3 regions of the Shewanella sp. HL-SH5 genome follow, and region 3 is predicted to be linked to each of the others. Evidence: predicted binding sites of a transcription regulator. Region 3 holds the regulator's gene; each other region holds the start of a gene.
What was found. Region 3 encodes FliA, which starts transcription of late flagellar genes. Its sites were predicted from a motif close to CTAAAGNTNNNNNNNNNNNNGCCGATA; they were not measured.

Region 1: the regulator FliA is predicted to act here: its motif matches at 5,191-5,217, upstream of ACRWQM_RS06250 (flagellar protein MotY).
Region 2: the regulator FliA is predicted to act here: its motif matches at 3,067-3,093, upstream of ACRWQM_RS15415 (cytoplasmic protein).

The regions. Positions count from the first base shown of each region.
Region 1 covers NZ_CP195038.1:1,439,732-1,449,843, reverse strand. The annotation lists gene tolB (Tol-Pal system beta propeller repeat protein TolB) at 1-883, opposite strand, end outside; gene tolA (cell envelope integrity protein TolA) at 947-1,918, opposite strand; gene tolR (protein TolR) at 1,919-2,347, opposite strand; gene tolQ (protein TolQ) at 2,347-3,036, opposite strand; gene ybgC (tol-pal system-associated acyl-CoA thioesterase) at 3,026-3,427, opposite strand; gene ACRWQM_RS06250 (flagellar protein MotY) at 4,288-5,157, opposite strand; gene rnt (ribonuclease T) at 5,348-6,028, shown strand; gene ACRWQM_RS06240 (peroxiredoxin) at 6,123-6,728, opposite strand; gene ACRWQM_RS06235 (Na+/H+ antiporter family protein) at 7,086-8,411, shown strand; gene upp (uracil phosphoribosyltransferase) at 8,578-9,204, opposite strand; gene purM (phosphoribosylformylglycinamidine cyclo-ligase) at 9,445-10,112, shown strand, end outside.
Region 2 covers NZ_CP195038.1:3,534,090-3,544,201, forward strand. The annotation lists gene ACRWQM_RS15395 (pentapeptide repeat-containing protein) at 1-21, shown strand, start outside; gene chrA (chromate efflux transporter) at 130-1,281, opposite strand; gene rlmC (23S rRNA (uracil(747)-C(5))-methyltransferase RlmC) at 1,336-2,481, opposite strand; gene ACRWQM_RS15410 (MarR family winged helix-turn-helix transcriptional regulator) at 2,471-2,929, opposite strand; gene ACRWQM_RS15415 (cytoplasmic protein) at 3,144-3,332, shown strand; gene ACRWQM_RS15420 (MliC family protein) at 3,426-4,094, shown strand; gene ACRWQM_RS15425 (STAS/SEC14 domain-containing protein) at 4,135-4,509, opposite strand; gene ACRWQM_RS15430 (TMEM165/GDT1 family protein) at 4,670-5,230, opposite strand; yybP-ykoY riboswitch at 5,322-5,437, opposite strand; gene ACRWQM_RS15435 (aromatic amino acid transport family protein) at 5,679-6,881, shown strand; gene ACRWQM_RS15440 (S46 family peptidase) at 7,117-9,273, shown strand; gene ACRWQM_RS15445 (RNA pseudouridine synthase) at 9,266-9,988, opposite strand; gene ACRWQM_RS15450 (hypothetical protein) at 9,995-10,112, opposite strand, start outside.
Region 3 covers NZ_CP195038.1:2,731,709-2,741,820, forward strand. The annotation lists gene ACRWQM_RS11915 (chemotaxis protein CheW) at 1-376, opposite strand, end outside; gene ACRWQM_RS11920 (chemotaxis protein CheW) at 379-1,692, opposite strand; gene ACRWQM_RS11925 (ParA family protein) at 1,676-2,470, opposite strand; gene ACRWQM_RS11930 (membrane anchored protein in chemotaxis locus) at 2,515-3,021, opposite strand; gene ACRWQM_RS11935 (protein-glutamate methylesterase/protein-glutamine glutaminase) at 3,014-4,237, opposite strand; gene ACRWQM_RS11940 (chemotaxis protein CheA) at 4,262-6,472, opposite strand; gene ACRWQM_RS11945 (protein phosphatase CheZ) at 6,488-7,225, opposite strand; gene cheY (chemotaxis response regulator CheY) at 7,239-7,622, opposite strand; gene ACRWQM_RS11955 (RNA polymerase sigma factor FliA) at 7,666-8,385, opposite strand; gene ACRWQM_RS11960 (MinD/ParA family protein) at 8,378-9,259, opposite strand; gene flhF (flagellar biosynthesis protein FlhF) at 9,264-10,112, opposite strand, start outside.

The DNA.
Region 1 (10,112 bases), 1.3 Mb from region 3:
CACGTTTGGTTGTTTTTGTGGCTATATCCACTGTGTAAATTTCTGGCTGACCATCTTTTGATAAGGTCACAGCTAACTTTTTACCGTCTGGTGAAAAAGAAGGCGCGCCATTTATACCGTCAAAACTACTTACTAGCGTACGAGTTTGAGTGTATATGTCTTGAACAAATATTTCAGCTTTGCGATTTTCAAAACTCACATACGCTAAGCGACGACCATCTGGTGACCAGCTTGGTGACATTAATGGTTCTGGCGAGCGTAATAACATTTGCTCGTTGTAACCATCATAGTCGGCGATCATTAAATGATACGGCGCTTTTTGGCCTTGCTTAACAACAACATAGGCGATTCGAGTTAAGAACGCGCCTCTTATTCCAGTTAATTTTTCATATACCACATCGCTGATGCGATGGGCGTATTGTCTAAATTGGTTGGCGTTAATCACAGTTTCGCGGCTTTCTAAAACCAGTTCGCTATTGTTAACAGGGCCTTTGCCAGCTTGAAGCTGCGCTTTTACCAGGTCGATAAGTTCAAAAGTTACTAAAAATTGACCTGTGCCGTAGGGCTTAACCGAACCAACAACAAGTGCATCTGCGGACACATTGCCCCAGTTAGCAGCGTTGAACTGAGCCACTGTATTAATATTAGACTGTGGTAGTGCACGTTTATCTAGTGGTGAAAAAGTACCACTTCTAGATAAGTCAGACATCACGACATCTGAAATAGATGCAGGCGCTGCACCTTCACCTTGCCATACAAAAGGCACGATAGCGATTGGACGCGATTGATCAACACCTTCGGTGATCACAATATCCAAGGCTGCACGTGCTGGCGTTATCATTACAACACATGCCAATGCGAACCATTTAACCAAATTATTCATGAGACTCCTTCATACCCTTCGCATTTTTAATGCATTATTTTGTATCGGTAATACATTAATATACTAATTAAATTCCGGTGAAACCGTTAAGTTAATTTCTTTTAATTTATCGTACACACCCGCTTCTGTAGATACGGGTAAACGACCTGCTTTATTAATTGCTGCTTTTGCTGCACGACACACAACCTGATCGCCATCTAATGTCTGACTTGACGTCACAAAACCATCTTGTGCTAATCGGATAAACACGCGACAACTTTTTCCGCGCATCGATTCGTCAACCACAAGGTTACGTTGAATTGTGGCAATGATCATCGCTTTAAATCGATCCACTTCTGACATAACTTGCTTATTTCGCGTTTGCGATAATGTTGCTTGTTCTGCCGCGAGTGCGTCTGTCATTTCTTGCTCTTGACGTGCTTTTGCATCGGCATCGGCTTTCGCTTTGCGTTGGCGATCTTCCTCTAATTTACGTTTGCGTTCATCTTCTTCAGCTTTACGCTTACGTTCATCTGCGGCTTGTTTCGCTGCGGCTTCTTCTTGCTTACGTTTTTCGGCCGCTTTTTGTGCGGCTTGTTCCGACGCTTTCTGTTCTTGCTCTTTTTGCTTACGAACGGCTTCAGCCTTATTCGCACGCTCTTTTTCTTGCTGCACTTTTATTTGAGCAGCTTTAGCGGCATCGTTGGCTTTTTGTGTTTCAACTTCTTTCTGTTTGCGTTCGATTTCTAAATTCTTAATTTTTTGCTGTTCTTGCTCACGTTGTTGGCGGGCTTCGTTAGCTTTACGCTCTAGCTCTGCTTGACGTGCTTTTTCTCTGTTTTCAGTGTCTTGCTTTTGTTGCTTTAACTTTTCTACATGCTGAGTGATTTTTTGTTGATCAACCATCACAGCTTGAATAGCAGGTGCACTAGGTGCAGATGGCATTGTTTTAGGCTTATCATCGAAACTTACGCCTATCACTAAAATAACAATCGCACCAATGTGGATACCGGCAGAAATCGCTACCGGTATTTTAATATTAGATTGATTAGCCACCTATTTCTCCTTCGGTGAATCAGTCATTAACCCTACCGCAGGCACACCCGCTTGTTGCAAGCTCACCATGAGTTGAATAACATTTTCATAGGCAATACTTCTGTCTGCCTTTACAACCACAGGTCGTAAGGGTTCAAGCTGGATCATAGCGCCAACCTGAATTGCAATTTCATCCAGGTCTAAAGGGTCACTATTAGAACCAGTACCAACGTTTAAAAAGTATTCGCCCGCTGCATCAATAGAGGCTACGATTGGCGGTTTACTGTCTGGTGGTAATGATTCAGCTTTGCCCTGTGGCAATTCAACTTTAACACCCTGAGAAACGATTGGCGCCGTGACCATAAAAATGATCAATAGCACCAACATAACGTCGATATACGGTACAACGTTAATTTCAGCAATAGGACGTTTACGCTTACGTTGGTACATTACACCGCTTCCTTTTCACTATAGGCTTGGCGCTGTAAAATGTTAGAAAACTCTTCCATAAAGTTTGCGTAGGCCATCTCTAGCTTTTCAGCTTGTGTAGCAAAACGGTTGTAGGCAACAACTGCTGGAATAGCGGCAAATAAACCCATAGCGGTTGCAATGAGTGCTTCAGCAATACCTGGTGCAACCATGGCCAATGTGGCGTTTTCTACTGTACCTAACGCGATAAACGAGTTCATGATTCCCCATACGGTACCAAACAATCCAATATAAGGACTGGTTGAACCGATGGTGGCTAGCATAGGTAAATTGTTTTCCAGTTTTTCCATTTCACGTGACAAACTCACGCGCATGGCTCTAGATGTGCCTTCCATTACAGCATCTGGTGACTTACTGTTAACTTTGATCACTCTTGAGTATTCTTTAAAGCCTGCAACAAACATTGCTTCTAGGCCAGCAATGCTTTCGCCTCTGGCGGTTAGTTCTTTGTATAAGCGGTTTAAGTCGACACCGGACCAAAAGGTATCTTCAAAACGCGCGGATTTTACCCGTGCTGAATTCAGCATTGATCGGCGTTGAATGATCACCGCCCAAGATGCAATAGATAAACCTAACAAAGTAAACATAACTAGCTTTACCAACACACTGGCTTGTAAAAACAAACCAATAAAAGACATATCAGCGTGCACTCTTAAACTCCTGAACGATAAATTCTGGGATGGCTATGGGACGCATTTTTGATAAGGACACACAAGCGACTATCACTGTTGCCTCACAATAGCATTCACCTAGCTCATCAATTAAACGCTGTTGGAACACCAACGACGCTTTTTTTAATGACGATATAGAGGATTCAACTATAAAATCCTGTTCAAACTTTGCCGCGCGGCGAAAATCTAATTCTGCACGTTTAACAACAAAAGCAATGTCATCAGCCAATAATTTAGTTTGACTAACGCCCATTGATTTAAGCCATTCGGTGCGTGCTCTTTCAAAGAAGTTTAAGTAATTTGAATGATAAACAACGCCACCAGCATCGGTGTCTTCATAGTACACTGTTACAGGCCAATTAAACGTCATTTTAAGACTCGTTCTTTACTTACAAAATTTTGCATACTATACCGAGTAGCAAGGCAGTTGTGAATCATCTCACCCGCTAAAAACAGACTTTATTTCGAGCATAACAGTGTTAAATTGCATTATCTGGGGTTTAACCAACTTAGATGAAGATTTTTTAATGTTTTCTGGCCTTCAAACAACCCAAAAAATGAATCTTAATTAGATAAAGTCATCGCATTTAATGATACAAATTGCAGCTTAGTTAAATATTAATTTCAAAAAGCAGGATATCGCTATGCTTTGCCAGTCAAAAGTATTAAAACCGATCGTATTTAAAATAAAGTGAATCAATAAAAGCTTATTTTTTCAGGCAAATGATCACTCTACCAAAGCTATTAACATTTACTTTTAAAAAACAATTCAACTTATCCGAATATTTATTCACTCAAATGCTAATTATCTCAACAAAACCTACCCTCGTGCTATTTGATGGCCATTTTTAATTCAAAACCAGCACAATCATCCATTAAAAAATCTAATGTGAAAGCGAAAAAAATCTATCTTGTGCATTTAGAGTAATAAATCTATTATAAACTTGTTTTCAGGACACATCGATTTGATGAGAAAACAATGAACTTAAAGTTAGTGTTTGTGAAACATTAACTTATCTCCAGTTCTTATGCTTGACTTCCTTCCTTAAATTTGTTGATTGCAAATTATTTAGCCCACTCGGTTTGAGTGGGTTTTTTTTGTCTAAAATTTACCTTCAAACACATACAAAAAAGCCTGAACATGATTCAGGCTAATGCTATAGATTAATGGCTAAGGTTACTTTGAAACGAATTCAGGTCTGTGTATTTTCAAAGTAATAATTAACAGCGCTATATAGGTTTAGTTATTCTAATCACGACTCTGCGGTTTGTTTGTCGCTCTGACGCTAAGTCATTACCAGCCACGTGACGTTTTTCACCATGCCCTTCTGTGGTGATACGGTCTTGTGAGATACCACTGGCTATTAATAAACTTTTAACTGAATCAGCACGTTTTTCTGACACTTTTTGGTTAATTGAACGCCCGCCGTAGCTGTCGGTATAGGCATCAACCACCACTAACTCGATATTCGGGTCATATGATAAGTATTCTTGTACTTTTTTAAGCTGATAATTTGAAAAACGAGTTAACTCGGTTCCACCCTCTTGGTAGTTTAAAACCGTAAATGCAATGTCATCAAAACTGTAGGGTAATAAATTAGCTAAACATGAGCGAAACTCACGGTACTTGCTGGCAAAGTTCACAGCTGAAATTCCGACTGCAACTTTACTTGATGCATCATACCAATCGGCATAATAAAACGTAGGCTGACGGCCCTGGCTTAATTCATTTAGCATAGTCCAGGCAGCTTTTTTAGGGACTTCACCGTTAAATTGTTTTTGATACTTTAATGCGATGATTTCTTTTGATGCATCACCTGGGCGCCATGTCGGTGCTCGGCTGATTAATTTAGCATTGGTAACCGCGTCTGGCTTTGCCCACATATCAAGCGTAAAGAGTAAGTTAAGATCTTTTCCAGATTTACTGGAAAAAATAGCTTTGCCGTAATCTGGAATATCATGCTCTAGTCGACATTCAATAGGGGTATTTTCACCTACACGCCAGGCAGAGTTTTCAAGGGAGGCAACATAGTGACGTAAATCAGCACTTGCAGTAGCACTGATACACAAACTGGATACTAATATGATTTTTTGCCACATGGTGTCACCTGTCGATTTTATTACCTGTTAATATATCGGCGGCTAAATCTTTTTCTTAAGTTTAAATTATCACTGAAACGAGCATATTAAGACAGTTTGGGTATAATGCACGGCCTATCTGTCACAATAGGCGCAGGCCGGTCTTTAATGGTGACAATAATATTCAGGTTTAATGGGGTAATAGAATTACATGAGTGACATCTGCAACAGCAATAAATTTAAATATCGATTTCGCGGTTATTTTCCTGTGGTGATTGATGTTGAAACAGCAGGATTTAATGCTAATACAGATGCATTGCTTGAAATCGCAGTTACCATGCTAAAAATGGATGATGACGGCTTTATAAGCTTAGATAAAACCCTTCATTACCACATTGAGCCATTTGAAGGTGCAAACCTTGAACCCGCTGCATTAGCGTTCAATGGGATAGACCCTACCAACCCGCTTAGGGGTGCTGTTGATGAGAAGTCCGCTTTTTTAGAAATATTTAAAGAAGTTAAAAAGGCTCAAAAAGCGGTTGGCTGTCATCGCAGTATTGTTGTGGCACATAATGCGGCATTTGATCTTGGTTTTGTTAATCAATGTATTGAGCGAAATAGTTTAAAGCGCTCACCGTTTCATCCCTTTGCCAGTTTTGACACAGCGTCCCTTGCCGGATTAGCTATTGGCCACACGGTATTAGCCAAAGCGTGTAAAATGGCTGGCATTGATTTTGATAATAAAGAAGCTCATTCAGCACTGTATGATACTGAACGTACCGCTGAACTTTTTTGTTATATCGTTAATCGCTGGAAAACCCTTGGCGGTTGGCCGTTAGCGATTATGGATGAGTCAGATGATGATACTGACAATAGTGATACCGACGACTGAACTTAGCAGATGTGCGGTTTAGCTTAACTTTATTTAAGTTACAGAAACAAAAAAAGCTGCCTAGGCAGCTTTTTTGATATTCAACAAGCGAAGATTATAGCTTGTCTGAGTGATCTTTTAAGTATGAAGCAACACCATCAGTGCTAGCTGTCATGCCTTTATCACCTTTAGACCAACCTGCTGGACATACTTCACCGTGCTCTTCGTGGAATTGAAGTGCATCGATCATACGTAGCATTTCGTCAACGTTACGGCCTAATGGTAAATCGTTAACCACCTGGTGACGTACTTGACCCTCTTTGTCTACAAGGAATGAACCACGGAAAGCAACACCTGCTTCTGGATGTTCAACATCGTATGCTTTACAAATTTCATGCTTAACGTCAGCAACTAAAGTGTATTTAACTTGGCCAATACCACCTTTGTCTACTGGAGTGTTACGCCATGCGTTGTGAGTGAACTGTGAGTCAATAGACACACCAATAACTTCAACACCACGCTTGGTGAACTCTTCCATACGGTGATCAAAAGCAATTAGCTCTGATGGACACACGAAAGTGAAATCTAAAGGATAGAAAAAGATAACCGTTGGCTTACCTTTAGTTGCCGAAGCAAGGTTAAAGTTGTCAACAATTTCGCCTGAACCTAATACTGCTGCTGCGGTAAAGTCTGGGGCTGGACGGCCTACTAATACGCTCATTTTATATCTCCATTAATGGCTTGTTAAAATTCTAAAAGAAGGTGCAATGTTTACCCTTCCACAATGTGCTATACCATACCTTTTATTTGCGCCCCCGATAAGAGGTTTCGAATGAATTTTGTTTTACCTGCTGAAAAACCCCTCATCACAGCCTTACTATTTTTAAGGTTTTAAAAACAAATAACTAAAAATGGCTTACAACAGATTACATTTTGGCCTCATTCTTTAACATTGATGAACGCGATAGGCACAGCATGCTAGTGATACACTAATAAAATAAAGGCTTTACTGGACAAGCAAAGTAAATAACGGCATAAATAAACGCCTTAACACTTATAATAAATAGAATTAAAAAATATGAATGCTGTGGTGATATCTGTTTGCTTAATGCTTGCATTGAGTTTTGTTCGAGTAAATGTGGTGATTGCACTGACAATAAGCGCTTTAGTTGCCGGCCTTGTCGGTGGGCTTGATATACAACAAACAATTTCCGCTTTTAACGATGGTTTAGGTGGCGGTGCTCAAATAGCCTTAAGTTATGCCCTACTGGGGGCGTTTGCTGCAGCATTGTCACATTCTGGTTTAACTACATTAATTTCTAACAGTATTATTAAAAAATTGGGTAAAGAGCCTAATAGTAGTAATACCCAGGTTGTGCGATGGATGCTGTTGGTGACTATTCTGGCAATGGCTATTTCTTCGCAAAATATTTTGCCCATTCATATCGCCTTTATTCCTATTTTAATTCCCCCACTATTGCATGTATTAACTGCATTGAAAATTGATCGCCGCCTTATCGCCTGTTTATTGACTTTCGGCTTAGTGACTACCTATATGATTTTACCTATCGGTTTTGGGGGTATTTTCTTAAATGACATTCTACTGGCAAATTTAAACAGTAATGGCTTAAACGCAGTTCACGCTCAAGTACCGCAGGCGATGTTATTACCCGCATTAGGCATGGTGTGTGGGCTATTATTTGCGATGTTTATTAGTTACCGCAAACCGCGAGAATACCTATTTATCGCACAGCAAACGGTTACTGAACAGGCAGAGCAGACAATTAACACTAAAAGCATTGTCATTTCTTTAATCGCCATAGTCGCTACCTTAATAGTGCAACTTCAAACAGACTCGATGATATTTGGTGCCTTAACCGGATTTGTCATTTTCCGCTTTTCGGGGATTATTAAACAAAGTGTTGGCCAGGACTTATTTAACCAGGGCGTGCATATGATGGCCAACATTGGTTTTATTATGATTGCTGCTGCTGGTTTTGCAGCGGTTGTAAAGTCAACCGGCGAAGTGAGCTCTTTAGTGACGTCACTAGGGGATTTTATTGGTGACAATAAAGCATTGGCGGCAATACTCATGCTTTTAGTCGGTTTACTTATTACCATGGGGATTGGGTCTTCTTTTTCAACGATACCTATTATTGCAACCATTTATGTGCCACTGGCGCTTAGTTTTGGTTTTTCTGTGGCTGCGACAATTGCCCTTGTGGGCACAGCTGCCGCATTAGGTGATGCTGGTTCACCTGCTTCTGATTCAACTTTAGGCCCTACAGCGGGTTTGAATGCCGATGGACAACACGACCATATTCGTGACAGCGTGATCCCGACTTTTATTCATTATAATATTCCGTTGATTATTTTTGGCTGGATAGCGGCCATGGTGTTGTAGTGAGTAGTGAGTAGTGAGTAGTGAGTAGTGAGTAGTGAGTAGCATTTAGTTTTTAGACATACTGCTTTAAGCGTTGACTGGGTAGATTAAGCAATATGACGGATAAAAAATGGGAACCTTGTGGTTCCCATTTTTTTCTAACCGATTTATAAAATCAGCTTATTTATTATTTAGTGCCGAATATCTTATCACCAGCATCACCTAAACCAGGCAAAATATAACCTTGCTCATTTAGACAATCATCAATTGCTGCTGTGTAAAGTTCAATATCAGGATGAGCTAAACCAAGTGCTTTAATGCCTTCAGGTGCAGCAACAAGCACTAATGCTTTAATTGACGTACAGCCGCGAGCCTTTAATAGGTCAATAGTGGCTATCATAGAGCCGCCAGTGGCTAACATAGGATCAACGACTAACGCGATGCGCTCGTCAACATTACTGACTATTTTTTCAAAATACGGTACCGGTTCTAACGTTTTTTCATCACGATAAATACCGACAACAGAGATACGTGCACTCGGTATATGCTCAAGTACACCATCCATCATACCTAAGCCCGCACGTAAAATAGGCACTACAGTAACTTTTTTACCTTTGATTTGATCGACTTCAACAGGGCCGTTCCAACCATTAATAGTGACTTTTTCAGTTTCAAAGTCTGCGGTAGCTTCATAGGTTAACAAACTGCCGACTTCGGTCGCCAATTCGCGAAAACGCTTAGTACTGATATCTGCTTCACGCATCAATCCTACTTTGTGGCGAATAAGAGGGTGTTTTACTTCAACAACTTTCATCTTCGATCTCCCAGCTTTGTCTAATTACAGCCAAATTTAACGAATTTTAGTGTATTTATCCCTTCTATAAAACATAAAGTTTTATAAATGCAGTAAATCGTGAGCTAAGCCAATAAAAATCACACAATTTGGTGTTTTATCTGGCGGATAAAGCTAAATGATGGCTTTCGAGTAACGGCACAAGCTGGTAGAATGTGGCCGCATAAAATTCCTTAAACGATGTACCCGAGAGGATCCTCCGTGAGCACTCCTACACCATTAAGTTACAAAGATGCCGGCGTTGATATAGATGCAGGTAACGCATTAGTTAGTAACATTAAAACTGCGGTTAAACGCACCCGTCGTCCAGAAGTTATGGGCAACTTAGGTGGTTTTGGCGCATTATGTGAATTACCGACTAAATATAAACACCCTGTATTAGTGTCTGGCACCGATGGTGTTGGTACTAAACTGAGACTGGCAATTGATCATAAGAAACATGACACTGTCGGAATCGATCTTGTTGCCATGTGTGTGAATGATTTAATTGTATCGGGTGCCGAGCCGTTATTCTTTTTAGATTACTATGCGACTGGCAAACTAGACGTTGAAACTGCAACCTCTGTTGTTAATGGTATTGCTGAAGGCTGTGTTCAATCTGGTTGTGCGTTAATTGGCGGTGAAACTGCTGAAATGCCAGGTATGTACGAAGGTGAAGATTACGACTTAGCCGGTTTCTGTGTTGGCGTTGTTGAAAAAGCTGACATTATTGACGGCACAAAAGTTAAAGCCGGTGATTCACTTATCGCTTTAGGTTCTAGCGGCCCTCACTCAAATGGTTATTCGTTAATTCGTAAAGTCTTAGAAGTAAGCAAAGCAGACCCTAAGCAAGACTTAGCCGGTAAGCCGTTAATTGATCATTTACTTGA
Region 2 (10,112 bases), 800 kb from region 3:
GTAAAAAAAATGAATCGTTAATCATTGGCAGGCTTAAGGCTACCTTTCCCAACACGCTTGCCATGACAAACACTGAACCACGTTCTACTGTAGTAATAAAAGCGTGATAAAACGGATATAAATGCTAGGTTACAACAAGCTTAACAGTGCGCCAAAAGCTGCAAAGCCGGCAACAAGCAACACGATATTAGGCTTAAATATTTTTAATACTCCAAAGCCAATTACCACCAATGCCATATCGAGTGAACTCGCCACACCACTACTAAAAACAGGCTGATACAAGGCGGCAAACAGTAACCCTACCACTGCGGCATTCACCCCAGCTAATCCACCAGCGATAACCGGACGTTGACTAATGGCTCCCCAGCTATTTAATGCCACTAACATCAATAAAAATCCGGGGATGAAAATAGCGATGGTGGCGACAAGTGCACCTAAAATGGGTGATTCTTGCCAAATATCAGCCCCAAGAAACGTCGCCAGAGTAAACATAGGCCCAGGTACAGCCTGTGCTAGCGCATAGCCGGTTAAAAACCTATCTTGGGTAACGAGATCGCCAACATTAGCCTCAAGTAGCGGCAGTACAACATGGCCACCACCAAACACTAAACTGCCAACTTGATAAAACTGTCCAAAAATTTGCCCAAGACTATCGGGCTGAGACGCTAAAAAGTAAGAAGCAATTAACCCTAAAACAAAAATAGCTAACCACAGTAAATTCAACTTTATTTCAGGTGTATCAGGGGAAGTATTTTCACCGCGAGTCAGAACTAAAGCACCAATAATAGCCGCAACAATTAATACCACGATTTGTGTTAATAATGCCGGAAATAATAAAATACACGCGACAGTGGCTACCATTAAACATTGCGCCGTTTTACGTTGGCAAAATTGCTTAAACATACCCAGAGTAGCATCAGCGACTACAACAACAGCAAGTAATTTTAAACCGTGAATAGCACCTGCAACCAAGTCCAATTGCAACCAACTGGCAGTAGATATAGCAAATAGAAATAACAGTAAAAATGAAGGCAGTGTAAAACCTAAAAATGCTGCAAATGCCCCGGGCAATCCACCTTTATGATAACCAATCGCAAAGCCAACTTGGCTTGAACCTGGCCCTGGCATAAACTGGCTCAATGCGACAAAACTGGCGTATTGCTTATCATCCAGCCAATTTAAATCTTGTACAAAGGTTTTTCTAAAATAGCCAATATGTGCTGCTGGGCCACCGAAACTAATTAATCCTAATGCTAAAAAGCGACTAAAAATTTGCCACATGCTGAGTTCCTAATATTCTTATATCGATTTAGTTTATGACACTATTATGAACACTTAATGACAAAGAGAGTTCTTTTCTAACATCACCAGCACTTCATAGTGGTCGGTATGTGGAAACATATCAAACAACTGCACCTTGGTAATTTTATATCCTGATATCATCGCCAAATCTTTCACTAAACTGATTGGGTTACAACTCGAATAAACTATCGCTTTAGGTGAAAATGCGCTTAATGACTGACAAAGCGACTCGCCTATTCCGCGCCTTGGCGGATTAACAATAATCAAATCAGGTTTATCATTTGCTGCGATCCCATTAGCAAAATCGGTAGAATCCAGCGCCCTAAAGCTGATGTCCTCTAGACCCATTTCTGCGGCAGACATCTTGGCACACTCGATCGCTTCGGCCTCAATTTCAATCCCAGTTAACCGAATTTTGCCACTTGCACAATGCAGTCCGAATCCACCCACCCCACAAAATAAATCCCAAATATGTTGTGGATTAAATGCAGCTACCCACTCTCGAGCGGTTTGATAAAGTTGCTCAGCTACCTGTGGATTGGTTTGAAAAAAACTTTTAGGACGAATATATAAAGGCACATCATTAAAGCGATCAGCAAGACGGGTTTGATCGGTTAAAAATATTTCTTGATCGCCCTCTAAAATCGCCATATGAACAGGTTGAATATTAACCGACACTAAACTGATTTTAGGAAATTCAGCCTGTAACTGAGGTAGTTCTCGCTTAATTCGTGAAATTGCCTGTTCACTGTTCAGCACAAAGCGCAGCATAAATTCACCAGAGATATAACTTCTGGTGAGCAGAATAAATTTAAGCTCACCTTTACTTTTATCGACTCGATAAGGCGGAATTCCCGCTTGTTGCACAAACAATTGCAATCTATGCAATAGCTGCCGCATATCTTCAGGATACAGTTGGCAATCGCATAAACTAATGGGCTGCCCCTGGGGATCGACAATACCTAAAATAGGTTGATGTGCTGCACCTAACACCACCATTTTAGCTTTATTGCGAAAACGATTTTCTTGGCTTGCAATAGGCTCAAGCCATTGCTCAACAGGCAATTGGCCAAAAAACTGCTGTAGTTTGGTCATTTTATGCTGTAACTGTTCTGACATAGGGATTTGAATATCACGACAGGATAAACAATGACCTTTTTCAAAAAACTCACACTTCACAACTTGATGCCTTATCAGAATTAAGTACTTTTAACGCGTTATCACATAAACTTTTAAGCTGCTGAAGTTGTGCCAGATCGCCACCCACTTTACAACGCATCATTTCAGGGACTGATTCAGCTTGTTGGCGAAGCATTTGGCCTTGTTCGGTAAGGTGTAATACTCTAACTCGCTCATCTTCTTCACTACGTCCTCGTATTACTAACTTTTTTACTTCTAAGCGCTTAAGTAAGGGGGTTAACGTACCTGAGTCTAAATGCAATCGCTCACCCAAGGTTTTAACGCTTATGCCCGCCTCTTTCCACAACACTAACATGACTAAATACTGCGGATATGTCAGTGATAACTCATCAAGCAAAGGCCGATAAGCACGGATCATCGCATTAGTGACGCTATATAATGAAAAACACACCTGATTTTCAAGTGCTAATGGGTTGGCTGATGGCATAAATATTCCCTTTAAAATTTGCTCAAGTATAACATATTCTAGTTGTGCACAATCTATAATATTTGCCAACAACAGAGAATACTTTGCCAAGAATTTATTATATTTTGCTAAGGAAGCATATTAATCCGATATCTTTGCTACAGTATTCAATACGCCTGCCGATATACAAATAGACAGAATACAAAAACCATTATTTAATAAAAGTGAGGTTTATATGACAATTTCGGTAAACGCTCCAAGCAACATGCCAGCAAATATTGATTCAGGCCATAGCTTGAAAGCCGCTGTTATGGCGAAGGATCAGCAAAAAGTGGAAGGTCAAATGGCACTGCAACTTATTGAAGCAGCAGCGCCTCCTGCACCTGTTGGCAATGCAGGTCACAATATTAATACGACTGCCTAAATTTTTACTGTGTAATTAGCTATCTTAAATTGCGACACCTTAGTGATTACGTCATTATGGTCTGTCATGAATAATGGATAGAGAAATACATTGATGAAAAATTTATCGGCTTTGGCTGCTATTGGGTTAACTGCGGTTGGTTTAACTGTGATTGGTTTAACTCCAATTCCGCAGAGCTACGCCGCTACATCTGTGGCTCAAGCGCCTAGCTTTGAGTGCAATAAAGCACGCGGGTCTATTGAGAAGCTTATTTGCCAATCTGATGAATTAGCCCTTCTGGATATTCAGTTACAGCCCCTTTTCAGCCAATTAGTCTCACAAGTAGATGGGCAGCAAGTTAACCAGATTAAAGCTGAGCAAAGAGGCTGGATTAAAGGCCGTAATGATTGCTGGAAAGCCAATAACCCAACAGAATGTACCAAACTCAATTACCAATCTCGCATCACTGAGCTACAAATTCTAGCAGGCGCTGTAGAGGTGCCAAGTGCAACTTATTATCAATGTAGTGATGATCCACAAGACAAATTAACAGCCTATTTTTATAACAATACCGTCATCCCCGCCGCAGTATTCAGCTACAGTCAGGCGAAAAAAAAATCTAGCGTGCCTCCAGCAAATTTATCCCAATTAGGACTATTAACTCGAACAGCTTCTGGCGCTAAATACCAGGCGCAAAATACTAGCCTATGGACTCATCAACAACAGGCGACGATTGAACAAATTAATCAGCCGCCAATAAGCTGTAAGTTAATAGTCGAGTAAATAGATAACATGGCAGTCTAAAGCAATCAAATAAGAGTGGTTAATTTTGCAACCACTCAAAAGCTTGACGTTTGTCGTTGAAAGACATCATCTCACCGTTAATGAACCATCCCCCCACTTTTGCAGCTAACCCTTGCCAATTTTGGTCACCAAAAATAGCCACTTTATTAAAACTGGTGCGGTGTTTAACTCCAAGCTTTAAGTCATCCCAAGCGGCCTGTAACTCCCAGCCCTCAAGTTCGCTTATATCCACAAACATGTTCATCTTAGGCTTAGCAACTTGCGCTAATGCATCATCCAGTATCGGAGTAATAATTTGATAGTCTTCATGGGTGAGCTTACCCACCACCTTCATAATGATAAAAAAGTGCTGTTGATGACGCTCAATTCCTATTGTGATCCCATGTCTTTGCATAGCTCAACCTCTACATTTATTTTCAATGGTTAATCTAGGTTGAAGTAAAGCTAAGTTAAGCTAACCCCAACCCGATTATCAACTGACTATAATTTAAGCACTCTTAAGCAATAGATAACGCCGATTAGCGCACACTTAATAGAATTGGCTTTTGTAACTATCACACGCCATACAATAGAGTGACTACGCCGAGCACCACAAATAAAGCTGCACAAGTTCTGTGGATCATTTTCATCGGTAATTTATCAGCACTAAAATGACCCAGTAATACCACTGGCACATTGGCTATTAACATCCCTAATGTAGTGCCTATTACCACCATGGCAAGTGCATCATATTTAGCCGCTAATACGACTGTGGCAATTTGAGTTTTATCACCCATCTCGGCAATAAAGAACAAAATGAAGGTAGCCATAAACGCGCCTAGTTTATAAAAGCTATTATCATCCTCATCCATTTTATCGGGTATCAGAACCCATAGGGCAATAGCAAAAAATGACAATGCAACGGCATAGCTAGCCCATTGAGGATCAAGCCAGCTAATAGCAAACTGTCCGACCCAAGCCGCGACAAAATGATTGAGTAGTGTTGCCAACAAAATACCTAGAACAATGGCTGATTTATTGCGAAAACGAGCCGCTAACAATAATGCTAACAGTTGAGTTTTATCGCCAATTTCAGCAATAGCCACGGTAAAGGTTGAAGTAAGAAGTGCTTCCAAGGGAAAATCCTAGCGTTATTAGAGGGCATATAAACCAAGCACAAGCAACAGCAAGCCCTCTAAGCTACTGTTACCGTACTAGGTCTTGCTTAACAAAGGGCTTCTTTGTTGTTTATACCATGGCAATATGGCCAATTATGTTGATATAAACGCCAAAAGTTATTGATGGCAACAACTTAAAGCTAGCTACTCCCCTAAAACGAGGGCTGCAATATAACCCAAACTTAAAAGGCATACAACATCATAATGCCCTTCTTCTCATTTCCTAATTCCCAAGCCAGCTAATGAATGCACAATACAAATATTGGCTTTGATGTTGGCGGGCTAAATGTTATGTAATTGTTTCTACACAGTGCAAAAAGTCTTTAAACGACTAAGTTTCTTGCTTGAGCTGTTTGCCTTCTGCTAATGTCGCTTGCAATAAAACAATAACTATATGGACGCGTTCGTGAATTTTAAAACACTTGGATCTATTTCGATAGTCGCTGGTACTGCTATTGGTGGTGGCATGCTTGCATTACCTTTAGCCACTGCGGCACTGGGGATCGTCCCAGCTATCTTGCTGCTCATTGTCATTTGGGGCATCTCTGCATACACCTCTTTACTCATGTTAGAAATCAATTTACGTACCGGTGTAGGCGATAATGTCCATGCCATTACCGGTAAAACATTAGGTAAGGTAGGGCAATTAATTCAAGGTGGATCGTTTTTAAGTTTATTATTCGCCTTAACCATGGTGTATTTAATGGGTGGCTCCTCCCTACTGGAAACCCGCTTAGCCCCATTAGGTCTTAACTTAAGTAATCAAGCAGCAGTGCTATTATTCACCGTCATTTTTGGTGGCATTATTGCTGTAGGTGTTAGCTGGATAGATAAAGTCTCTCGAGTGCTGTTTACCGCCATGGTGGTATTATTGGTATTAGTGGTCGCCTTTTTACTGCCAGATGTTAATTTAGCTGTTGCATTGACTAACACAATGAGTGAAGTCGCTCAAGGCAATGAGTTAACTCACTTATGGCTAGCTGCTATTCCTGTGGTGTTTACCTCATTTGGTTTCCATGTGTGTATTGCCACGATTGTGCGCTATCTTGATGGTGATGCGATATCACTGCGTAAAGTACTGTTAATTGGCTCTACAATTCCATTAGTTTGCTACATTTTATGGTTATTGGTCACACTAGGTACGCTAGGTGGCTCAACAGTTCATCAACTTGGAGGCTCATTGCCTAAACTGGTAATGGCACTACAAGGGTTAGTTGAGTCACAAATTGTCAGCCAATTTATTGATATTTTTGCCAACCTCGCACTCATCACTTCATTTTTAGGCGTCACCATGAGTCTGTTTGATTATGTGGCTGAACTGACTCGTGCTCGAAGTGATGTCGCTGGCCGTATTCAAACCTGGTTAATTACCTTTATTCCGCCATTATTATGTGCTTTATTCTATCCAGATGGCTTCTTTCAAGTATTAGGTTTTGCGGCTATTCCTTTAGTTGTGATGATCATATTTTTACCGATCGTGATGGCACTAAAGCAGCGGCCTCAGAACTTAGGTGGTTATCAAGTGATGGGTGGCATGCCGGCACTGATAATAGCAGGTATTATCGGGGTCTTAATTGTGATTGCACAGTTAATGGTCGCATTGGGTTAATGGATAGCTAACAGAATTAAATTTAGTTTGTAACTGGTTTTTTCTGACGCTGTTAACCTGTTACAAGTTTTGTTAAAGTCAGGCCTAGGCCTGACTTTTTTGTGGGTCAATATAGTCGTTTAAACATCACGCTAAATATCTAAAATAATAAATACACTAATGTATATTCGGTTTATTTCACATACTGCCAAACCCCTTGAGCATGTGATTACTTTATCAAAATGGACTTATAACAATGAAAACATGGTTACTTACAGCGGCGATTGCTGCCAGTTTTACTGCCCAAGCCGATGAAGGCATGTGGCAGCCACACCAGTTACCCGCCATGGCTGACATGCTCAAAGAAAAAGGCTTAGAAATAGATGCGAAATCAATTTCTAAACTCACTGAATTCCCTATGAATGCGGTCATTAGTTTAGGAGGTTGTACTGCATCCTTTGTGTCACCAAAAGGCTTAGTTGTTACTAACCATCACTGTGCTTATGGTGCAATTCAGTACAACTCAACCCCAGAAAAAAATCTATTAAAAGATGGCTTCTTAGCCAAAACATATAAAGAAGAGTTACCGGCAACACCAGGGTCGCGCGTTTATGTTACCGAAGCGGTAACCGATGTAACCGATAAAGTTAAAAAAGGCCAAATGGATAAAGTAGGCAACGACTTTTACACCGGTATCGAACAACAAGAAAAGGCCTTAGTGGCTGAATGTGAGAAAGAAGACGGTTACCATTGTCAGGTTTACAGCTTCCATGGCGGCTTAGAATATTATCTCGTTAAGCAGCTCGAAATTCGTGATGTCCGTTTAACCTATAACCCAGCTGGTAGTGTCGGTAAATATGGTGGCGATATCGATAACTGGATGTGGCCTCGTCATACTGGTGACTTCTCATTTTATCGCGCTTATGTAGGCAAAGATGGCAAGCCAGCGGACTTCCATGCAGACAACGTCCCGTATGAGCCAAAAAGTTTCTTAAAAGTGTCAGCTAAAGGCGTTAGTGATGGCGACTTTGTGATGGTCGCAGGCTATCCGGGTAGCACTAATCGTTACCGCACTGCAAACGAGGTTGAAAATCAATTCGAATGGGCTTATCCAGAAGGTAAGATTCTGCGTGAACGCATGATTGAAATCATCAAAGACACTGCAGCAGAAGGCACAGATGATCGCATTAAGTATGAAAGCTTAATTGCTGGACTAGCAAACTATGCTAAAAACTTTGCCTCCATGATTGAGTTCTACGGCAAAATGCCTATGTTAGATGATCGCAAAAAGGTAGAAAGCGACCTAGCATCATGGATTAATACTGACTCGGCGCGCCAGGAAAAATATGGTAAAACCTTAGTTGAATTAGATAAATTAGTCACTAAAAGCCAACAAAACCAGCAGCGTGATACCTTATTAGGCTACATTACCTACACAACTATGCTGACAACAGCGCGTGATTTATATCGTTTAGCTAACGAAAAAACACTACCTGACATGGAGCGTGAACCAGGTTATCAAGAGCGTGATATAGCCAATTTCACCTCAAGTATGGAACGTATTGATCGTCGCTATGCAGCTAGAGTCGACAAGGCATTGTTAATAGAAATGTTAACGCGTTACGCCAACCTACCAGCAGAACAGCGCTTACCAGCATTTGATAAAGCCTTCAATATTGGCAACAAGTTCGACGCTAAGAAGCTGAATAAAACCGTAGATAAGATGTTTGCTAAAACAAAATTAGCTGATCAAGCTACCCGTTTAGCATGGATGGATAAGTCGGTTGCAGATTTTAAAAAGTCTAACGACCCCTTCATTCAGTTTGCCGTCAGTACCTATGATGAAAGCATGAAGCTAGAGCAGGCACAGAAGCAATTATCGGGTGACCTAATGAAAGTACGTCCACAGTTTATGGACGCTATCATTGCTTATAATCGTGAGCTTGGTAAACCCGTTTATGCTGACGCCAACTCAAGCTTACGAGTTTCCGTAGGTAATGTGAAAGGTTATACACCACAAGATGGTTTGGTGGCAGTACCATTTACACGCTTAGAAGGCATCTTAGCTAAAGATACAGGCATGGACCCATTTGATGCGCCCGCTAAGCAACTCGAGTTAATCAAACAAAAACAATATGGTGACTACTATGTCAAAGCCATTGATTCTGTTCCAGTTAACTTTTTATCAACCTTAGATACGACTGGCGGTAACTCTGGCTCACCAACACTAAATGGCCGCGCTGAATTAGTCGGTTTACTATTTGATGGTGTGTATGAAAGTATTATTGGTGATTGGGGCTACGATGCCAATAAAAACCGTTCAATCCAGGTTGATAGCCGCTACATGTTATGGATTATGGAGCATGTTGATCACGCCGATAATCTATTAGCAGAAATGGAAATCGTTAAGTAACGCCTATTGGCTGCATTAACATGCTTAATTCGGCGGCCGTTAACGGTCGCCGTTTGGTTTCTGGCAAATCACCTAATTCTACCTCCCCTATCGCGACTCGCTTTAAATCAATCACCCGATAGCCTAGTGCTTGACACATTTTACGGATCTGTCGGTTTAATCCCTGGGTCAATACTATTTCGAATTGTACCGAAGCCAAAGACTTTACTAGGCACGCTCGAGTCGTGACGTTTTGACTGGCTTGTTGATAGGTCACGCCCGCTGCCATTTTCGTCAAAAACAGCTCATCAAAAGGTTTATCAACACTGACATGATAGGTTTTTGAATGATGAAAATCAGGATGCATTAATCGCTGGGTTAATTGACCATCATTGGTGAGCAATAAAAGCCCTCGGGAATCTTTGTCTAATCGCCCTGCAGGATACAATCTTGGCCCTTCAGGTAAATGATGCAGTAAACTACTAGGGTCGCTTTCAATTAAACGACAATCGACTCCTACAGGCTTATGGTATAGCCAATAGACTTTATCTTCAGGCTTAAGAACTTTTACACCGTCGACACGAATATCATCAATAAAATCAGTATCAATAACCGTTGAATGTAAAGCTAAACAGCCATTAATAGTGACTCGACTAGCCTCAATAATTCTTGAACATTGACGCCTTGAGGCGATGCCGCAAAGGGCAAGGTAATGGGCTAAACGATATTGTGTCATACCGGTTTATGCTGGCACAACGTGACGTGATAATGACTGTTGTACAACTATATGTTGGCGTATGCTTAATCCAAGGCATACACACCATAAAATATTCGTTTGAGTTAACAACCACATACTAGAC
Region 3 (10,112 bases):
TGCCCACATTAGGTGCATTATCGATCTCAGAGCGGCGTAGATAAACAACCTCAGCAACACTGTCGACTAGAATACCAATAACTTGTTTTTCCGCTTCGATAATAACAATACGCGTAGAATCATCTACATCAGCAGGCTGCAAACCAAAACGTGAACGGGTATCAATAACCGTCACTACATTGCCTCGCAGATTAATAATTCCCAATACGTAATGCGGTGCACCTGGTACTGGAGCAATTTCAGTGTATCGTAATACTTCCTGAACTTGCATTACGTTAATGCCATAGGTTTCATTATCTAATTTAAATGTAACCCACTGTAATACTGCATCGTCTGAACCTGCAGCTACAGCTGCTACACTTCTAGAATCACTCATAGTTAACCTCGGTCAATCGAATCCTGACAACCTAAACCTGCATCAAGCATGTCAATCAAAGCTTGTACATGCAATATGCCACACATTTGTTGTTTTACAACTCCGGCAAGCCACGGACGCTTACCCGGTTTCTCACGCCAATTGACGTGTGATTTATTAATCTTGACGGCATTGACTAGCGATTCACAAGCCAGTCCCCATCGACTATCGTCCAGCATCACCAGATACTGATAATCTATCGATTCAGCCATTTCAGGAGAATATTTCTCTGGCATCACCCAGGCACAAGTATCCACCACATTAATTTTTTGTTCTCGATAGGGCTGAACCCCTAAAAACCATTTAGGACGACCTATTAAATGGTTTATTCGTTCCACTTTTACAATACCACCTAAATTAACTAGGGGTACTGCTAATGTTAAGCCAGCAACATTAAAAAACAGTACTTGAAACTCATCATCAAGCACTTGCTGTAAATCGTGAGTGATACTCGGTGGTATTGCACCTAATTGTGTCTCAGGTACTACATCAAGTTTCTCTTCACTATTTATAATAGCTTCATTTACAGAACTTGGAGTTGTTTCTGTTAAATTTATATCGACTAAAGGCTTGATTTCTTTATTGGCATTTAGTGTTTTTTGTAATGAAAGTGGATCAACTGCAGTTTTTTTAATCGATTCCTCTATTGGCAGTCCTAAATTTTGTCTTACCTTATCTGCACTGGCCTTAATTTCCTGAGCTGTTATTGTCATTTTAGAAGAATCTGGCATAGCTTCAGTTTTGACGTCAGGTTTTACTTCAGGCTTTGAGACTGCCGACAATAACTTTTCAAGTGCTTGCTTATTAATATTCTCACTTGGTTCTGCAAAACTTCTTTCTAGAATCGAATTTAATGGCTGCTGATATTTAACTGCAGCATTTGGTTTATTTAACGCCTCAAAGGAAGTTTTAGAGTATTTATCATCGATTTGATCAACACCTATCGCATCCGCCGTATCCACTCTTTTTGAAATAAACCTCGTCTCAGATAGTTTTTCTGGTTCAGAAAGGCCTTTTGCAAAATGAGAGTCTGGTAAGGTTTTTATCTCTGCTGTGGACTTTTTAGTGATTAAATTTGAAACTAACTTGTCAGAACTTGTTCGACTTATTTTACCTTTTGATATCAGCCCTGTAGAGTCAGAATTCTCAGATGCAACAAATCCCTGCTTTGCATCATTCGATTGCGCAGTTTGTGTATCCTCAGTAGTGTCCGAAGTCGGCTCAGTGAGGAGCATTGTAAAATAATCAAAAACAGTTTCATCAACCGATTTTGACATGTGCTAACTCCCGCGAATCAAGGTAATTTAACAGTAAATTGTAGGCTTTTACTCCACGGCTAGATGGAGAATAATGCGATGCAGGTAAGTGCGCTAAACTGGCATCCCTAAACTTAGTATCTACGGGGATCACATTATCTGGCCATAGGTTTTTATTATATTTCTCTTGCATGTACGACAATGCTATCGGAGAAGCTTTTGTGCGTTTGTCATACATTGTCGGCACGACAGTATAGCTATACCGAGTCTTTTTAGAACGCCCCATTAGCTCCATCGTTTTAATCATTCTGTCTAAACCTTTAATCGCCAAAAATTCAGTTTGAACAGGAATAACAATATGTTGGCTCGCCGCTAATGCATTAACCATCAATACACCTAAAACGGGTGGACAATCAATAATGGCAATATCATATTTATCTTCTAGTAACACGAGTAGATTACGTAACACCAGACCCATACCTTCTTGATGCCCTAATGCTCGGTCTAATGTTGCTAATGCCATTGTTGCTGGCAGTAAATCAAGCCCCTCAAGTTGAGTTGGCATAATATATTGTTGGATAAATTCTGCGGTAAGCGACTTATGATTTACAAATACATCATAAAGCGAGCCTGGAACCTCTTCAGAATCAATACCTAAGTAATAACCTAGTGAAGCATGAGGATCTGTATCTATCATTAAAACACGCTGCCCACGCTTAACTATAGCGCCAGCCAAACTTGCCACAGTTGTGGTTTTACCTACCCCACCCTTTTGATTTGCTACGGTCCAGACTTTCAAATATTCATTCCTCGGCCTGTTATTATGAGTGAGATTCTATCATGCTAGCGTTTTGATTCAGTTTCTTTAGGTAGTTCACGTGTAGTTACTCTTATACCACCATGAGGTAAGCGAATAACTTTTACACCATCAGCATTTTCAGACACTAACACATCTGTCGGTGGATTATCGTGAACCATTTGAGTAGCTGAAGGCTCAGTTTTAGAGAACTCTGTTGCTATTTGTGGCCCTAATAACACACTTTGCTGGGGTGAGTTTTCACCGACATTCCCATAAGTGCTGCTCTTATCACGACCTGCAAACTCAATAATTGTTTCAGTTTGTTCTGGATGTTGCGCTAACCAATTTGCAATATCAGCAGCTTGCTCATCAGGTACCATCAGTAACACTTGTGAAGCCGCCAACCTTTCTACATCTGCCTTTAAAAGATCATTTTTTTTAAGGGCGTCAAAATATAAACTCGACAGCGCGATTACCGCTAACATTAATAAAAAAAGCATTAAATTGATACCGACGCTGCCACGGTAATATTTAAAACCTTGACTAGCCACGGGAAGTCTCTTTTAAAATTGACTCAGCCATGTTGTCCAAGCTAATAGAGTGACTAGCAATGCCTGCTGAGGCAACAGCTTGTGGCATACCATATACAACACAACTTGCTTCATCTTGCGCCCAAATATTGGCACCAGCAGCTTTCAGCATTCTAGCCCCTTCACGTCCATCAGCGCCCATACCAGTTAATACTACGGCTAAAATATCTCCCCCATAGGCTTTAGATGCCGATGCGAAGGTAATATCTACGCAGGGTTTATAGTTCATGTCACTGTTTCCAGGGATAACTTTTAACCGACCTGATATACCCGCTTTTTCTACTAACATTTGCATACCACCCGGCGCTAAATATGCACAGCCAGGCTTAAGCACATCGCCACTTGCCGCTTCTTTTACACTAATCTGGCAAAGGCTATCTAAACGAGTAGCAAAAGCAGGTGTAAACGCCGCTGGCATATGTTGAATAAGTAAAATGGGATGCGGGTAATTTGCAGGGAATTGAGTTAACACCTTTTGCAAGGCTACTGGACCGCCTGTAGAAGTACCAATTAGCAATAATTTATATGATTTACCACTGGCACGAATAGAAGAAGGTAAGTTCGGGACTGTTGATGCATTACCTAATGTTGAGCCTAACGTCGTTCGTGTTGAGGTGTCAGCTGAAGAAGACGATAGGCTCCTACGAGAGGTTAACGAACTTGCCGTATTGGCACTATTTAAATTTGTGTTGGATGAGCTTAAGCTGCCAGTAAGTGAACTAGAAGACCTATAAGCGGTAGGAGCAGATGGTGATATACGGCTAACAGGTCTAAATACCCTTCTACGCCCTAACGCTTTTATACGTTGTTGTAGCAGAAGTATCGCATCATCTTTATTTGTAGCAATATCTTCAAAACGTTTAGGTAAAAAATCAAGTGCCCCAGCTTCAAGTGCATCTAAAGTCGATTTAGCACCATCATGAGTTAATGATGAAAACATAAGAATAGGAACAGGGGTACTTGCCATAATCGCGCGAACAGCACTTATACCGTCCATCACTGGCATTTCAATATCCATTGTGATGACATTCGGACTAAGTTCTGCCGCCATTTTAACAGCTTCTTCGCCATTGACAGCCACGCCCACAACTTCGAGTTCAGGATCTTGATTAACAATCTCACTGACTCGACGTCGAAAAAAGCTTGAGTCGTCAACAACTAATACTTTTATAGCCATTTCATTCCTTAAATAATGGAACTTTTATTTTTTATTTTTGGCGTACTGTTTTAATAAACCTGGTACATCTAAAATCAGCGCAATACCACCGTCTGAGGTAATTGTTGCCCCCGCCATACCCGGCGTACCTTGTAGCATACTTCCTAAAGGTTTAATAACCACTTCTTCCTGTCCAATTAATCCATCAACAACAAAACCAATCTGTTTTGTGCCTAATTGGACAATAACAACATGGCCATGCTTTTTATCACCATGTTTAAACTTAGTTTTATGGCTGTGCAACCAATGCTCTAAATAAAATAATGGTACGGCTTTATTGCGTACAATAACGGTTAGCTGACCATCTACAACATTGGTTTTGGTTAAATCAAGATGGAAGATCTCATTGACACTTGATAGCGGTAACGCAAACACTTGCTTAGATACATCAACCATTAAGGTCGGCATAATAGCTAGCGTTAACGGTACTTTAATTTCTAAAACAGTGCCTTTTCCCTTCAATGAGTCGATATGAACAGTACCGTTTAGCTGAGTAATACGGGTTTTCACCACGTCCATACCCACGCCACGACCAGAAATATCTGATACTTCCACTTTAGTTGAAAAGCCTGGCGCAAAAATTAAATTATATGCTTCGGAATCTGTCATCCTAGATGCAGTATCCTCATCAAGCACACCACGGGTAATAGCTATCTCTTTCAGCTTTTGTGGGTCCATTCCTGCACCATCATCTTCAATTTTCAGTAAGATGTGATCGCCTTCTTGGCTTGCTGATAATGTAATAGTACCTGTTCTTGACTTGCCATTCGCCTCACGGGTAATAGGCATTTCAATCCCGTGATCAACCGAGTTACGCACTAAATGCACTAACGGGTCGGCTAAAGCTTCGACGAGGTTTTTGTCTAGATCGGTTTCTTCACCAATCATAACTAAATCAATTTCTTTATTAAGTGTACGCGCTAAGTCACGCACAACCCGCGGAAAGCGACCAAAAACCTTCTTAATTGGCTGCATACGAGTTTTCATTACTGCGCCTTGCAAATCAGCAGTAACTAAATCTAAATTTGCCAGTGCTTTTGACATTTCCTCGTCTTCACGAGTAACGCCTAAACTAACTAACCTATTTCGGACTAATACCAACTCACCGACCATATTCATAATTTGATCAAGTCTAGCGGTATCAACACGAACAGTTGTTTCTCCCTGAGGAACAGATGCAGCCGCTTTTGTTGGCGCCTTATCTTTAATAACCACGTCAACATTTGCTACAGGAGCAGGTGCTTTAGGTTGAGGAACTGGAGCTGATGCGGCCTTTACTGGCTCAACGTTTTTGGGTGCGGCAGTTTTGAGTGTTGCAGCAGAGCTTGACACTGAAGTATCTACTTTAGCAGGCGAAGAACCTTTCCCGTGAAGCTCATCAAGTAATTTCTCAAACTCGTCGTCGGTTATATCATCTGAGTCTACCATTTGAACTGGAGGCTCTACAGATTTAGCTGGTGCAGGTTTACTCTCAGCTGCACTTAATTTATTTGAACCATGAAGTTCATCTAACAATGCTTCAAATTCGTCATCAGAAATTTCATCTGAGCCAACAGGAGCTGGAACTGATTGCTGAGGTGTTTTAGCTGTTGATGAAGTAGTTGCTACAGGACTATTACCTTGACCATGAAGCGCATCTAATAATGCTTCAAATTCGGACTCATTTATTTCGTCAATATTAGTGTCAGCGCTAACATTGTCTTCAATGAGTTCTGGTTGATTGACAGGCGCGATTTCCTCTACGAGTTCTTCTACTGACTCTTGAATCAGCTCTTCACTCTGCCCGCCCATTTCTGATGGCAAAGGTGCACCCGAACTGAGTAGCTTCAATTTATTAAGTAGTTCGACTTCAACAGGATCTTGTTCTTCGCCTTGCTGAGTTTGGGCAAACATAATGTTAATAGCATCAACTGCCTGCAAAATGATATCCATCAATTCTGCATTAACACTCCGTTTTCCGGTTCTCAATAGATCGAAGGTATTTTCCGCTTCATGGCAGACGTCTACCATAGGTTTTAAACTTAAAAAACCAGCTCCACCTTTTACAGTATGGAAACCGCGAAAAATAGCATTCAACAAATTACTGTCATCAGGATTATTTTCAAGCGCAACTAACTGCTCTTGAAGAAGCTCTAAAATCTCACCAGCCTCTACCAAAAAGTCCTGGAGTATCTCTTCATCAACATCAAATGACATTCAACTGACTCCTAATTAGAAACCCAGACTGGATAGCAAATCATCAACTTCATCTTGACCTGCGACCACGTCATCACGCAATTCTGCGTGCATAATTGGGCCCTCTGCCTCTATTTTATTCTCTTTTTTAACAGTTTCCGGTTGCGGCGTATAATCACCAAATACTGTCAACATAGAGACTAGATTATTTTCGACTTCGCGAACTAAGTCGATAACTCGACGGATCATTTGCCCTGTTAAGTCTTGAAAATCCTGCGCCATCAGTATTTCATTTAGTAATTGTCGTAAACGGGTTGTATCGTGTTCACTATGTGACATAAGCTGCTGAACATCATGACAAAGTTTTTTGAACTCACTCAACTCTATGTCTCGACGCATTAACTTATCCCACATAGGGGTAACAGATTTTATATTGGTAATTATTGTATCGGCCAAAGGTAAACATTCTTCAACTGCATCCATGGTTTTATTTGCAGCTTGTTCTGTCATATCAATAACGTAATTTAATCTCTCTTTAGCATCCGGTATTTCAACCTTGGCTAATTCTGATAAACGGTTATCTACCTGAAAATCTTGAAGTGCACTATGAAGTTGACGTGTTAATTTCCCGACTTCTTCAAATAATTCACGCTGTATTGGTGTAGCGAGTTCTCTAACAACGTCGTCAGCTTGATCTTGCTCCCCCGCAGTAAGCAGTTCGACAAGTTGCTGGGCCTGCTCGAGAGTAATTAACCCCGATATTATTGGCTGCATAACTTATCCTTGCTTAAGCGAGACGTTCAAAAATTTTATCTAATTTCTCTTTAAGGGTAGCCGCTGTGAAAGGTTTAACAACATATCCATTCACACCTGCTTGGGCGGCTGCAATAATTTGCTCACGCTTAGCTTCTGCCGTAACCATCAAAACAGGTAAATGTTTTAATGAATCATCGGCACGAATAGCCTTCAGCAAATCAATACCTTGCATACCAGGCATATTCCAATCTGTTACAACAAAGTCAAAATCACCTTTTTGCAACATAGGTAAGGCTGTTGATCCATCATCTGCTTCTTGGGTATTATTGAATCCCAAGTCTCGCAACAAGTTCTTTATGATACGTCGCATTGTTGAAAAGTCGTCAACAATAAGAATCTTCATATTCTTGTCCAAGGTTTCCTCCGGTGAGCTGACACTCTAGTGCTCTAATTAATAATTATTGTTGTGTCCAATGCTTGAGTTTGCCTTTTAATCTAAGCATAGCCTGACTTAATATCTGACTAACCCTAGATTCGCTTACTTCAAGAATTGCACCGATTTCTTTTAAGTTTAACGCTTCGTCATAGTACAGTGAAAGTACTAATGCATCTCTTTCTGGTAAGGTTTTAATTGCTTCCACCAGCGCTGATTTAAATTGCGTTTCAGCTAATGCTTCAAAATTATCATCTGGTATTCCATCATCTGTGACTAACACATCTTGCGAAATACCTAAATCTTCTATGCCTATGATTTTCCCAACAGAAACATCATTTAAAATATGATGGTACTCATTGAGCGACATATCAAGTTTTTCTGCAATTTCTGTGTCACGAGCGTCACGCCCCAATCCTTGCTCTAGTTCGTCAATAACCTGTGCAACCCGGCGATTATTACGATGAACTGAACGAGGAACCCAATCACCACGGCGGATTTCATCAATCATAGCACCGCGTATCCGAATGCCTGCAAAGGTTTCAAACTTAGCCCCTTTGGTATCATCAAATTTTGATGACGCTTCAAGTAACCCTATCATGCCAGACTGTAACAAGTCGTCGAGTTGCACTGAAGCAGGTAATCGCGCCAACATATGATGTGCAATTCTTTTTACCAGCGGTGCATACTGTTCAACAACGGATGTTTTATTATCGAACTGAGTATACGCGGCGGCTTTATTCACTCACTCTATCCTCTTGTGGTTCTTTTCGTTGAACTAAACGTTCAACAAAAAACTCTAAGTGACCACCCGGCTGTTGTGGAACTGGCCAGCTCATAATTTTATTTGCCAGGCCGTGATAAGCAATGGCTGATGGCGACTTTGGATACGCTTCAACAACTAACTTTTGCTTACGCACAGACTTACGCAAATTTTCATCAAATGGCACGGTTGCAACTAGCTCTAAAGCAACATCTAAGAACCGATCCGTCACTTTGCTTAGTTTAGCAAACAATTCCATTCCTTCACGCAAGCTGCGCACCATATTAGCCACAATTTTGAAATGAAATACACCGTGTTCACGGCTTAATATTTTTATCAGTGCATAGGCATCTGTGATAGATGTCGGTTCATCGCATACCACAATTAATACATCTTGTGATGCCCTTGAGAAACTCAGTACCATATCTGAAATACCTGCCGCGGTATCGACAATTAATATGTCAAACTGTGTACGCATCTCACTGAAAGCACGAATTAATCCTGCATGTTGAGCCTGGGTTAACTCAACCATAGCTCTGCTTCCAGACGTTGCAGGAACAATACCAATACCTTTAGGGCCTCGAACAATGATATCGTCTAATTCGGCATCGCCAGATAAAACATGAGATAAATTTTTCTCGGCACGAATTCCTAACATCACATCAACGTTAGCTAAACCAAGATCCGCATCTAATACTAAAACACGTTTACCTTTTTCCGCTAGGGCAACGGCAGTATTTATAGAAACACTGGTTTTTCCTACCCCACCTTTTCCACCGGATACGGCAATTACTTTAACTTTTTCGTTATTTGGTTGATTCATCATACGTAAACCACTTGCTTGATCACGGGTCATATTCTTACTCGAATGCATAAGTCATTTCATTCGACCATGCGCTTGTGTCTTGAGAAATTACTTGTTCTGTTTCATTTAACGCGGCTAAAGCTTGCTTAGCCAGAGCTAAAGTATCTGCTACTTTTATGTCTTCAGGAACACGTTGGCCATCAGTCACATAGCTTAATGGTAACTCATTTTGTATCAGAACGCTCAATGCACCTGCAATTGATACAGATTCATCTAATTTGGTTAAAATTACACCCGCTAATGGAATGCGTTTAAAATGATTAACCGCGTCTTGTAATACTCTGCGTTGCCCTGTTGCCGACATCACTAAATAGCTGCGAATTGGGATCCTACTGTTTGCTGTCAAATTATCAAGTTGTTGATAAAGACGCATATCACGTTGCCCCATACCCGCTGTATCTATAAGTACTAACTTACGACTTCTAAATTGGTACAAAATCTGTTCTAGCTCGGTGACATCATGTGCTTGCTTTACTGGACACCCCATTATTTTGCCATAAGTTGCTAATTGCTCATAGGCGCCAATACGATAATGATCCGTTGTAATAAGTGCAACTTGATCTGCACCATGTTGTGCTGCAAAACGTGCAGCAATTTTTGCCAGAGATGTCGTTTTACCAACACCAGTTGGTCCAACAAAAGCCACAACGCCTCCGCGCTTTACAATATCATCACCTTGGTTATCAAGTAAGTTAGCCAAACTTTGTGGTAATGAACGCACTAATTCCGCTGGATTATAGTGTTGACTCAGAGATGAAAGTTTAGCTGCAACGGGTGCTGAAAACTCTGCAGCAAGTAGTTTACTTTCAAGCATAGCACCCACAGGATCTTTCCGCTTTTTTTG